Regions from separate parts of the Clostridium saccharoperbutylacetonicum N1-4(HMT) genome, predicted to be linked through region 2. Evidence: predicted binding sites of a transcription regulator. Region 2 holds the regulator's gene; each other region holds the start of a gene.
What was found. Region 2 encodes Rex, which represses fermentation and respiration genes when NADH is low (regulators of the CRP and FNR family bind a similar motif). Its sites were predicted from a motif close to ATTGTTAANNNNTTAACAAT; they were not measured.

Region 1 (3,218 bases), 3.0 Mb from region 2:
GAACAGCAACAATTTCATCAATACTTTATTTAGAAAAATATTATAATTGTAATATAGAAAATGAAATTGTTGGCCTAGGAACTCCATCAACTGAACACAGTGTAATGTGTACCTATGGCACAGATGAACTTAAGGCATATAAAAGATTAATTACTGAAGTATTCCCAAGTGGTGTTCTTAGCATAGTTTCTGATACCTATGATTATTGGAATCTAATTACGAATATTCTACCGATATTAAAAGAAGATATATTAAATAGAGATGGGAAAATTGTAATTAGAGGGGATAGTGGAGATCCAGTAAAAATAATTTGTGGTGATAATGAAGCGCCTATAGACAGTCCTGCTTTTAAAGGAACTGTTGAATTATTATGGGATATTTTTGGAGGAGAAATCAATTCTAAAGGCTATAAAGTTCTAAATTCTCATATAGGTACAATTTATGGTGACAGTATTACTGTTGAAAGATGTGAAGAAATCTGCAAGATGCTTACTGAAAAAGGTTTTGCAGTAAATAACTGTATTTTTGGTATTGGTTCTTACACTTATCAATACAATACAAGAGATACCTTTGGCTTTGCTTTAAAAGCAACTCATGCAATAATAAATGGAGAAGAAAAATTTATATTTAAAGACCCTAAAACTGATACTGGTAATTTTAAGAAGTCACAAAAGGGAATGTGCTACGTTTATAAAGATGGAGCGGATATCCTTTATAAAGACGAGCTTAACATAAAAGAACAAGAAGAATTAAGTGATAATCTATTAGAGATTGTCTTTAAAGATGGAAAATTAATTAAGGATTATTCTCTTAAAGAAATTAGAAATAAACTTCATAGAGTTTTTTAAATTAATATAAAACAATATATACTGGCAGCCAATTCGATTTAAATTTGATTGGCTGCTATTTTTTATGGTTATTTTAGGCCTTGATTTAGTTTATGATTTATTACCATTTAAATATTTATTGATGATTATTTTTTATTATTAAAATTACTATTGTCTTCTTTATCTTCCTTATGCTTATTAGTATTACTCTTACTATTTTTATTCTTATTATATTGAGAACTCATCTTATCACCACCTTGCCATAAATCTATTATTAACTTAAAAATTTTAAGTTATTCATCAATATAAATGATATATTTTCAATTCATTAGACATAATTGCTCTTTTGTATATTGTTATTTTAATAATTAAAACCTATAATTTTCTTAAAGAATATATTACCAATATATTACATCATCTTATATATAGCTTTTAGTTTAATAAGTACCTGATATTAAATATAAAAATTTGATATTAGGTAAATGGAGGTATAAATTTATGGATAAATATAAAGTTCTTAAAATTAAGCAAAGTGTTTTTGAAGACAATGATAGACAAGCTAACTTGCTTAGAGAGGATTTAAAAAAAGAAAAAACATTTTTATTAAACTTAATGTCATCTCCTGGTTCTGGAAAAACAACCACTCTTTTAAGAACAATTGAAGCCTTAAAAAGTGAAATGAATATAGGTGTATTAGAGGCGGATATAGATTCAGAAGTAGATGCTAATACAATTTCTACAACAGGTGCTAAGGTAATACAATTACATACAGGTGGTATGTGTCATCTAGATGCAGATATGACTAAACAAGGTTTATTAGGCTTAGGAACAGAAGAAATAGATTTAGCAATCTTAGAAAATGTGGGGAATTTAGTCTGTCCTGCTGAATTTGATACAGGTGCATCAAGAAATGCAATGATTTTAAGTGTACCAGAGGGGGATGACAAACCACTAAAATATCCTCTAATGTTCTCTATTGTCGATATTGTACTTATTAATAAAATAGATACAATAGACTATTTTAATTTTGATTTAGAGGTAGTTAAAGAGAGAATTATAAAAATCAATCCTAAAGCAAAAGTAATTCCGATTTGTGCAAAAACAGGAGAAGGTATTAATCAATGGGCAAATTGGCTAAGAAAAGAAGTTGATAATTGGAATGAAAAGGCCTAATTATGGTAAATCAAATAATTAATTAAATTATTAAGTAAATAAATTCTAATTAATAGTGTGCATTTCAATTCAAGAAATCCTTAATTGATTTTACTTTTAACTGATAATTGAGCATTGATAATTTAAATATATATATATTGGTTAATAGGGGGAAAATATATGGTAAAAGAAAAGGTATTAGATCTTGCTAATCACATCAATAGGACAAAGCGTGGGTCAAAGGCAGAAATAAAGGCAGAAGATCCTGAATATATGATTTTAGAACCTGTTGTTACTGATGAAATGGCAGAAGTTGGACTTTGTCTAGAATTACGTAATCCTAAAAGTGCTGAGGAAGTTTCTCTCTTGTGTAATAAATCTGTTGATGAAACCTCTAAAATATTATGGCAATTAGCCGTTGACGGTATTTGTTTTGTTAATAAAAAGGAAGGCGTAGACAAATATTGGCTAGATACTTGGATTCCAGGGGTTATGGAAATGATGGTTAATCATAAAGAAAATGTTAAAAAGTATCCTCAAATTGCTGAGGCTTTTGAAGCATATGGGAGAGTAAGAGGTCCAAAAACAGTGGGTAATATCCCAGTTGGTAAAGGCTTAATGCGCGTTATTCCAATTGAACAAGCAATAGAAGGAGAAACAAGAAAGGCTTCTTATGAAGAAGTTTCTAAATATTTAAATGAAAACGATATTTTTTCTGTTGCTGATTGCGCATGTCGTACGGCAAGAGAGGTTATGGGCGAAGGCTGTGGTCACTTAAAAGAAGATATGTGTATTCAAATGGGCCATGCAGCAGAGTATTATATTCGTACTGGTAGAGGAAGAGAAATTACACGTGAGGAAGCTTTTGATATTATAAAAAGAGCAGAGGAGAATGGGTTAGTACATCAAATACCAAATACTGATGGTTCTGGGAAAACTCATGCTATTTGTAATTGTTGCGGCTGCTCATGTTTATCCTTAAGAACTGCTGAAATGTATTTTAATACTGACATGGTGAGATCAAACTATGTTTCAGTAGTAGATAAAGATAAATGTGTTGCATGTGGAGAGTGTGTCGAAAACTGCCAAGTTAATGCTTTAAGATTAGGTCAAAAAATTTGTACTAAAACTCCAATTCCTGAAAAAAAGAGAGCGCTTCCATATGATACTGAGTGGGGCCCAGAGAAATGGAATGCAAACTATCGTACCAATAGACAAGTTGTAGTCGATACTGGTACA
Region 2 (3,218 bases):
GAATATTTTTGAACCATTTAATACATAATGGTCACCTTCTAATACAGCAGTTGTTTGTTGTCCTGCAGCATCTGTACCAGCACCTGGTTCAGTTAATCCGAAAGCACCAATTTTCTTACCACTACAAAGATCAGGTAAATATTTTTCTCTTTGTTCTTTAGTACCATTTTCGTTAATTACTGATGCACATAGTGATGTATGAGCTGAAAGTATAACTCCAGTAGTACCACAAACTTTTGATAATTCTTCTACAGCGATTATATATGAAAGTACATCTCCGCCTGCTCCACCAAATTCTTTAGAAAATGGGATACCCATCATTCCTAACTTAGCCATTATTTCAACATTTTCCATAGGGAATCTTTCTGTCTCATCGATTTCAGCAGCTATTGGTTTAACTTCATTTACTGCGAATTCTCTAACCATTTGTTGCACTAATTCTTGTTCTCTAGTTAACTTAAAATTCATTAAATTACCCTCCTTGTTATTTAAACCTACTTTATAACAAACTATATATAAATCTCAAATAGATTTTTAGCAAAATTCTATAATATTATTTACAATTAATAATATTATTTATTTTGGAAATTCTTTTCTGCTCTTCTTTCTAAAAATGCAGTCATTCCTTCAGTTTGATCCTCTGTTGCAAAACACTTTCCAAAGTCTTCTGCTTCTATTAATATAGCTGCATCTATATCTACTTGCATTCCTCTGTCAATTGCATCTTTACAGTAAGCAACTGCCTTTGGAGCATTAGCTGCAATTTTATTAGCCATAGCTTTAGCTTCATCCATTAAACTTTCTAATGGAACTATTTTGTTTACTAAACCTATTCTATATGCTTCTTCAGCATTTATTAAGTCACAAGTATATATTAATTCTTTAGCCTTTCCAGGCCCTACAATTCTAGCTAATCTTTGAGTTCCACCAAATCCTGGAGTTATTCCAAGACCAGCTTCTGGTTGACCAAATTTAGCTTTCACTGAAGCTATTCTAATATCACATGACATAGCAAGTTCGCATCCGCCACCAAGAGCAAATCCTGATACTGCTGCAATAACTGGCTTATCCAATTTTTCTAATCTTCTGAAAACTTTGTTTCCTAAAATTCCAAATTCTTTACCTTGTTCTTCGTTAAGATCTTTCATTTCTGAAATATCTGCTCCAGCAACAAAAGATTTTTCTCCTGCACCAGTTACTATAACGGCATATACATTAGTATCATTTTCTAAATCATCTAAAACTGCATCAATATCCTTTAATGTTTCAGAGTTCAATGCATTTAGTGCTTTTGGTCTATTAATTGTAACAATAGCTAAATGTCCTTCTTTTTCAAGAATCACATTCTTTAATTCCATGTTAAAATCCTCCTTCAAACTTGCATATTAATTTTATTTGAATAACTTTTTATTATAATTCAAACACATTTGTTAATATTATAACAAGTATGTTTAAAAAATATCAAACCATATTTAAAATTATAATACGTACACAAGTTATTTGCAATAAAATCTTATATTTTAATATAAGATTTAGTTAAATATGCCTAACTTAAAAGCCTTTTACAATAATATTCCAGCACATATATTACCTTTAGAATGTTAGGCCTCATTAAATATAAATATAAAAAAAAGAAAATAATAGACTATTATCAAGTCTATTATTTTCTTTCATCTATTTTTTAATTATCACTTTCATTTAATAAATAAATTAAAGTCAGTAAACTTTCACTTAAATGAACATTCTCCACCTTTACATGATCTGGAACAACTAAATCTACAGGTGCAAAATTCCAAATAGCTCTTACTCCGCCTTTTATCAATTCATCTGCAACTACTTGAGCATTTTTTCTTGGAACACAAATTATTCCTATATCAATTTTTCTTTCTTGCAAAACAGTTGACATATCATCTATGTCCTTTATTTCTACATCTCTAATTCTCATTCCTATTAACTTTGGATTTGCATCAAATATAGATGTTATTTTAAATCCTAAATTTTCAAATCTAGAATAATTAGATACCGCTTGTCCGATGTTTCCTGCTCCAACTAAAGCTGCCTGGTATCCCCTATCTAACCCTAAAATAGAGCTAATTTGATTATACAATTCCTTAACATTATATCCATACCCTTGTTGTCCGAAATCTCCAAAGCAATTTAAATCTTGACGAATTTGTGATGCAGTAAATCCTATTTTTTCGCCTAATTCCTTTGAAGAAATTCTATCAACATCATTTTTCATCAATTCTTCAAGATATCTATAATATTTTGGTAATCTTTTAATAACCGCCATAGATATATTTCTACTCTTGTCCATGCTTATCTCCTATCTTAACAATTAATTATTTTTATAACTCGCTTTAAATCCCTATTGTCCATCTAAATATTAATGACAATTAGTATTCTTTAACAAAGCAGTTCATTTTTGGTGCTTAATTCTATTTACCATCATAATTTATTATTCTACCATACTTATATAATTTTATGTCAAGGATAATACAATTATTTTTCATATTTTTTCTTCAAATGAAAATATCCTAAAATAGTTTTATTCTATTTTAAGATATTTTATAAGCTAAATTGCTTTACTAACTTTCTTATCATTTAAAAATACATTATTTAAAATCATATTTAATACACTATCACAAACATAATACGAAAACGTTAGATCATTCTTAAATTCTACTGCGCCATTATATTGCTTTTGCAATTCTAATATAAATTCCTCTATATTACTTGACTTTACATTTGTATTAATTATGCCTAAGGGCTTAAATTCTTTAGCTATCTTTGCTAATCTATTTTCATAGGCCATATGCTTTTTAACTGCCTTAGTATTCTTAAATTCCCATCTATAATAATGAGGCGCACAGAAAAAGTCACATAGAAAGTGACATATTACTCCAAGTTCTTCACTAAATTTACCAACAGTTAAATCAAAATACACATCTTCTAACGTTAGTGAAGATAAATATATAATTTTATCAATTATCATTTCTATACTTTCATCAAAATAATGCTTCTTGAATTTATATTTAGGCGCACAATCTGGTTTGATGTTCCCCCAAATAAACCTTTTATCATTGAGTAAATAAATACTCTTCGTATTTGCACGCTTTATAATATTCTCAGCCATGATTTTGTGAGTATTAATCATCAAAGCTTGATCACATCCTCTACATATCTGTTAAATTCCCTTTACATATTAACCGTTTACC
Region 3 (3,218 bases), 3.0 Mb from region 2:
GCAGCTATGCTGCAATACGGAACTTTCCTTATACGAATATATCTAAATTCTTAACTGGAATGGTAAATTTCAATTTGTAATATTGAAAACATAAGTATTAACTAATTGAAAAAGATTAATTGGCAATAGAATATGAATAAATAATAGAAGCTCATCAGCCGATAAGCTTCTGTTTTTGATACCCAAACTAAGTTACATCAAATTTAACAACTTGTCCTTGAGTAACTTGAACGGCTGATTTTTTAATTAAGTTGCCAGAATTAGTTAACAAAACATCCTTGGAAATTATAGTGTCTATAAGTGAATTTATCTCTTCTTTAGTAATATCTGTTTTAATACCAGGAATATTTAAAGTGATTTTTTTACCAGATGATGTTAGAAAAGCATATTATAATCAAAACATAGATAATATAAATTTTTTTGAAGCACTAGAGAATTAAAATAGATTAATAATAGAGGATTCTGGTTATTAAAATTTAATAGTTGAGTTTAAAATACAATAGTTTTGGGTTATAATTTTAATAAAGATGAAATTATAGATAGTTATATAAATGAGGTGAATTTATATGGAATTAAAAAAAGATAATAATAACTTATATGATCAATTCTTAAAATATTCGTATTCAGAGTTGAAGGAATTATTTGATAATGCAAAGACAAAAGAAGAACAGGATTTTTATATGAATATGGCTAATTTGGTACTTCAAAGAGAACAAAGAAGAGTTATAAAGGAAATGCATGTATAATGAAAAGATATACTTTATTTGCAGGTGTGAATGGTGCAGGAAAAACCTCAATATATAAATCTGTTTTCTTCAATGAAAATTATATAGGAAAGCGAATTAATACTGATGAAATGGTTGAAAGAATTGGTTCCTGGAAAGATAATAATCTTCAAATTAGAGTTGGTAGAGAAGCCGTTAAAATGATTGATTATTATATAAAAAATGATATTTCATTTCACCAAGAAACTACTCTATCTGGTAAGAGTATAATTAAAAATATGAAGAAGGCTCAAGAATATGGCTTTTTTGTAGTTATGAATTATATAGGTCTTGAGAATTCTGATATAGCAAAAGAAAGAGTTAGGTTTAGGGTATCAAAAGGCGGTCATGGAATTCCAGATGAAGTAATAGAGAAGAGATACGTTGAATCACTATTAAATCTTAAAGAGGCTATTAATATTTGTGATGAAGTTAACATTTTTGATAATACAAATGAATTTATACAGCTCATAAATATTAAAAATGGAAAGTTGGTTTGGCGTGACAAGATTATACCAAAATGGGCGAGTACAATATTAAAAGAATTATAAACTTAAAGAAATAAATATAAAAAATAGAAGCTTATCAGCAGATAAGCTTCTATTTTTAGTCTCTAAACTGAGTTACGTCAAATTTTTTTATTAAATTATTCATATTATTTTTTAGGGAATTGGTAGCATAGGCAACAAATCTATGCTTTTCTAAATTGTACATAGAAACAGATTTGAAAAGTGATTGATAACATTTTTGCTGAATGTCTAGATTGTTATATACATCAATAAAAAGTTCTTAATGTTAATATTTCTTTGATTTTAAGATAGAACTGTTATAATTGGAACTACTTGGATAGAAGTAGAGGGCTATATTGCAAATTTATAAGTAGAGCTAAATTTGTGTGAAGAAATAAAATTATTTTTCAGAATATTTAATAAATTGTTGCAAAATAAAGAACAGTTTATTATAATTGGTTTAGGCGCCATAATAAGTAAAATAGTTAAAACTTTAACAATCAATATGAGATTTATATGAAGAATGAAATAAATAAATATGTTTTGAAGAGAAAAACTATGTTTTTCTTTTTAAAACGTTGATATTGATTGATATTTAACAAACAATGTTTTATGCATAAAATTGTGTTATAAGAGCGTAAACCTAATTATTAACCATTAGAAACCAAAAATAAACACAAATTATTAAAAAGGGGAGAATACTGATGAAGGTGACAAATATCGAAGAATTAATGAAAAAATTAGAAGAAGTAAGAAATGCTCAAAAGGAGTTTTCTACTTTCACTCAGGAGCAAGTAGATGAGATTTTTAGAGAAGCCGCTATCGAAGTTGCTCATCATAGAATCAGCTTAGCTAAAATGGCTGTAGAAGAGACTGGTATGGGAATTATAGAGGACAAGGTTATTAAAAATCATTTTGCATCAGAGTATATATACAATAAGTACAAGGATGAGAAGACTTGTGGAGTTATAGAAAGCGATGAAGCCTTTGGTATGACTAAGGTTGCAGAACCAATAGGAGTTGTTGCAGCTGTTATACCTACAACTAATCCAACCTCAACAGCAATATTCAAATCATTGATATCATTAAAAACTAGAAACGGTATAATTTTATCACCACATCCAAGAGCAAAGAACTGTACTATAGCAGCAGCTAAAATAGTTCTTAATGCGGCAGTGAAAGCAGGAGCTCCGAAAGGAATTATTGGATGGATAGATGAACCTTCAGTTGAACTTTCACAAGAGTTAATGAGAGAGGCAGATATAACTTTAGCAACTGGCGGACCATCAATGGTTAAAGCGGCCTATTCATCAGGGAAACCAGCACTAGGTGTTGGACCAGGTAATACTCCGGTTATAATTGATGAATCTGCTCACATTAAAATGGCTGTAAATTCAATACTTCTTTCAAAAACATTTGATAACGGAGTTATATGTGCATCAGAACAATCAATAATAGCATTAGATTCAATATATAACGAAGTTAGAAGAGAATTTAAAGAAAGAGGAGCATATATACTTAATCCTGAGGAAGCAGATAAAGTTAGAAAAGCAATATTTATAGACGGAAGCATAAATGGAAAAATTGTAGGTCAATCAGCTTATAAAATAGCTGAAATGGCAGGAATTAAAGTTCCGGAGACAGTAAAAGTTTTAATCGGAGAAGTTGAATCTTTAGGAGAGGAAGAACCATTTGCACATGAAAAATTATCTCCAGTACTTGCAATGTATAGGGCAAAGAATTTTGATAATGCCATAGAAAAAGCAAAAGTACTACTAGAATTGGGCGGACTTGGACATACATCTGTATTGTATGTAAATTCAATAACAGGTAGGGATAAAATAGCTAAGTTTGGTGGAGCCATGAAGACTGTAAGAACATTTATAAACATACCTGCATCACATGGGGCAAATGGAGATTTATATAATTTTAAAATAGCTCCTTC
Region 4 (3,218 bases), 1.8 Mb from region 2:
CACTTGTATTAAGACAGGATCTGTGTTTATATTAATAGCTTTACAAAGCATATTACATTTTATTTAATAAGTATTTAGTATATCAATAAAGAAATATAAATAGTTTTCTATTGAATGTTATAAGTAAATTATACAAGGGGGAATTGAAAATGAACGGATTAACTATAAAAGAATTAAATATTGGTGATAAAGCATCTTTTCAAAAGACTATTACAGAAACCGATGTATACTTATATGCTGGTATAACAGGAGATTTAAATCCAGCTCATATAAATCAAGTTGAGGCAGAGAAGACAATGTTTCAAGGGCGAATTGCCCATGGCATGTTAACAGCTGGTTTAGTATCAGCAGTACTTGGAATGCAATTGCCAGGACCAGGTTCAATATACCTTGGACAAGAACTTAAATTTGTTGCTCCTGTGAAAATAGGAGATACAATTAAAGCTGAAGTTGAGGTTATAGAGAAGTTTGAAGATAAGAATAGAATAAAATTAAGTACCATATGTACAAATCAAAATGGTGTTGAAGTACTGGTAGGGGTTGCAAACATAATGCCACCTAAATAACCTATTTACCAGAAGAGCTGAAAATAACTCTAGTGTGAAAAGGATCCACTGTAGTTTGAAGCAACTCCAGACATAGGCTAATATGATTTGGCAAATTATAGTTCAATTATAGTTACTGTATTACTTGGAGCTTTTGCATCTACCATACCTAGTGCAAAAGCTCCTGATATAGTGAGTGGAAAAGTGGAGTTGGATAATAAATGTGTTTAATAATACCTATATGTCTTATATATATCATGAATCAGAATTTCCTTGGAAAAAATTTAAATGTAGTTTAGTAATAAAAATTATAAAACAGTATAATTCATAAAAATGTTGTGATCGAAAAATAGAGATCTTGCAGTTATGTTTTTTATTACTAAATATAGACGAATCCAATATATTAAGTATTTGTGGATATCATAATCTTATAACGAAAGGAATGGATGTTAAAATGAAAATATTTGTTTTAGGTGCCGGAACTATGGGGGCTGGAATTGTACAGATTTTTGCAGAAGCAGGTTATCAAGTAATAATGAGAGATATTGAAGAGAGCTTTGTTCAAAAAGGGATTACAAACATCACAAAGAATCTTGATAAAGCTGTTAAAAAGGAGAAGATTACAGAAGAAAGTAAAAATGAAGTACTTGGAAGAATAATAGCTACAACAGATATTAACTTAGCAAAAGATGCAGACTTGGTTATAGAGGCAGCTATCGAAAACATGAATATAAAGAAGAAAATATTTGCTGAACTTGATGACGTATGTAAGCCAGAAACAATACTTGCAACCAACACCTCATCGTTATCAATAACTGATGTAGCCAGTGCAACTAAAAGACCAGATAAGGTAATAGGAATGCACTTCTTTAATCCTGTACCAGTAATGAAGTTAGTAGAGGTAATAACAGGAATGGCTACTTCAGCAGAAACTAAGGATACAGTTATTGAAATTACAAAAAAAGTTGGTAAAGATCCAGTAGAGGTTAAAGAAGCACCAGGATTTGTAGTTAATAGAATACTAATTCCTATGATAAATGAAGCAGTGGGAATTTTAGCTGATAATGTTGCAACAGCAGAAGATATAGATATAGCTATGAAGCTAGGAGCTAATCATCCAATGGGACCATTAGCTTTAGCTGACTTGATAGGAAATGATGTATGCTTGGCTATAATGGAGATACTATATATAGAATTCGGGGATCCAAAATACAGACCTAATCCTATGTTGAGAAAAATGGTAAGAGCAGGTTACTTAGGAAGAAAGACTGGCAAGGGCTTCTATGACTATTCAAAATAGTATAATAAGTTTTTGTTATTAGCATTAATCACTATAAATATTTAATTATAATAAATACTTATAGTGAAATTTTTAAAAATATAGGTTGATGGGGGAGTTAAAAATGAAAGAAGTAGTAATAGCAAGTGCAGTTAGAACTGCACTAGGTTCTTTTGGTGGAAGCTTAAAAGATATGCCAGCAGTTGACCTTGGGGCTATTGTAATAAAGGAAGCACTAAGTAGAGCAGGGGTAAATCCAGAGATTGTAGACGAAGTAATAATGGGAAATGTACTACAGGCAGGACTTGGTCAAAATCCTGCAAGACAATCAGCTATGAAGGCAGGTATTCCTTTAGAAGTATCATCATTTACAATAAATAAAGTGTGCGGTTCAGGATTAAGAGCCGTTAGTTTGGCTTGTCAAATGATATTATCTGGTTACAATGATATAGTTGTGGCAGGTGGGATGGAAAGTATGTCAAGAGCTCCATATGTGTTAAATGATGCAAGATGGGGGCAAAGAATGAATGATGGAAAACTCATTGATAGTATGATTAATGATGGACTTTTGGATGCATTTAATAAATATCATATGGGGATTACAGCAGAAAATATAGCAGAACAATGGAACATAACTAGAGAGATGCAGGATGAATTTGCTCTTAGATCACAATTAAATGCAGAAGCTGCTATTAAAGCTGGAAAATTTAAAGATGAAATAGTGCCAGTAGCCATACCTCAAAGGAAAGGTGATCCAAAGATCTTTGATACTGATGAGTTTCCAAGGCTTGGTTCAACTAAAGAAGGCTTAGAAAAATTAAAACCGGCATTTAAAAAAGATGGAACTGTTACAGCAGGTAATGCGTCAGGAATCAATGATGGTGCAGCAGCTTTTGTAATAATGAGTGCAGAAAAGGCAGAGGAATTAGGAATAAAGCCTTTAGCTAAAATAGTATCTTTTGCATCTAAAGGGGTAGAACCTTCAATTATGGGGTATGGTCCTGTACCTACAGTTAAAGAAGCTTTAAAAAGGGCAAGTTTAACAATTGAAGATATTGATTTAATCGAAGCAAATGAAGCGTTTGCATCGCAATGTTTATCAGTAGCTAAGGATTTAGAATTTGATATAAATAAAGTAAATGTAAATGGTGGAGCTATAGCATTAGGACATCCAGTTGGTGCATCAGGAGCAAGAATATTAGTTACGCTTATTCACGAAATGATAAAAAGAGATTGTAAAAAAGGCCTTGCAACTTTGTGTATAGGCGGAGGACAAGGAACAGCAGTTATTATAGAAAGATGCAATTGATAGAGGAATGCAAGTAGATACAGATGTAGCCATATTAATAGAAGTAGAAGACTTTGCAACAGAGGATCAAACTGAAGGAATGGCT

Region 1: hypB (hydrogenase nickel incorporation protein HypB) is a predicted target of Rex. The motif match lies at 1,180-1,199, and genes of this name have one in related genera.
Region 3: adhE (bifunctional acetaldehyde-CoA/alcohol dehydrogenase) is a predicted target of Rex. The motif match lies at 1,755-1,774, and genes of this name have one in related genera.
Region 4: CSPA_RS10215 (acetyl-CoA C-acetyltransferase) is a predicted target of Rex. The motif match lies at 1,906-1,925, and genes of this name have one in related genera.

The regions. Positions count from the first base shown of each region.
Region 1 covers NC_020291.1:3,451,641-3,454,858, forward strand. The annotation lists gene CSPA_RS15450 (nicotinate phosphoribosyltransferase) at 1-848, shown strand, start outside; gene hypB (hydrogenase nickel incorporation protein HypB) at 1,326-2,000, shown strand; gene CSPA_RS15460 (FAD-dependent oxidoreductase) at 2,160-3,218, shown strand, end outside.
Region 2 covers NC_020291.1:499,748-502,965, reverse strand. The annotation lists gene CSPA_RS02135 (acyl-CoA dehydrogenase) at 1-468, opposite strand, end outside; gene CSPA_RS02130 (short-chain-enoyl-CoA hydratase) at 573-1,358, opposite strand; gene CSPA_RS02125 (redox-sensing transcriptional repressor Rex) at 1,682-2,317, opposite strand; gene CSPA_RS02120 (zinc dependent phospholipase C family protein) at 2,576-3,157, opposite strand.
Region 3 covers NC_020291.1:4,022,004-4,025,221, reverse strand. The annotation lists gene CSPA_RS29240 (DUF2922 domain-containing protein) at 188-358, opposite strand; gene CSPA_RS29810 (hypothetical protein) at 279-440, shown strand; gene CSPA_RS18055 (hypothetical protein) at 567-746, shown strand; gene CSPA_RS18050 (ATPase) at 746-1,315, shown strand; partial or broken gene CSPA_RS30620 (sigma-70 family RNA polymerase sigma factor) at 1,398-1,547, opposite strand; gene adhE (bifunctional acetaldehyde-CoA/alcohol dehydrogenase) at 1,978-3,218, shown strand, end outside.
Region 4 covers NC_020291.1:2,299,065-2,302,282, forward strand. The annotation lists gene CSPA_RS10200 (GntP family permease) at 1-67, shown strand, start outside; gene CSPA_RS10205 (MaoC family dehydratase) at 150-566, shown strand; gene CSPA_RS30740 (hypothetical protein) at 654-776, shown strand; gene CSPA_RS10210 (3-hydroxybutyryl-CoA dehydrogenase) at 1,000-1,845, shown strand; gene CSPA_RS10215 (acetyl-CoA C-acetyltransferase) at 1,949-3,133, shown strand; partial or broken gene CSPA_RS29505 (crotonase) at 3,120-3,218, shown strand, end outside.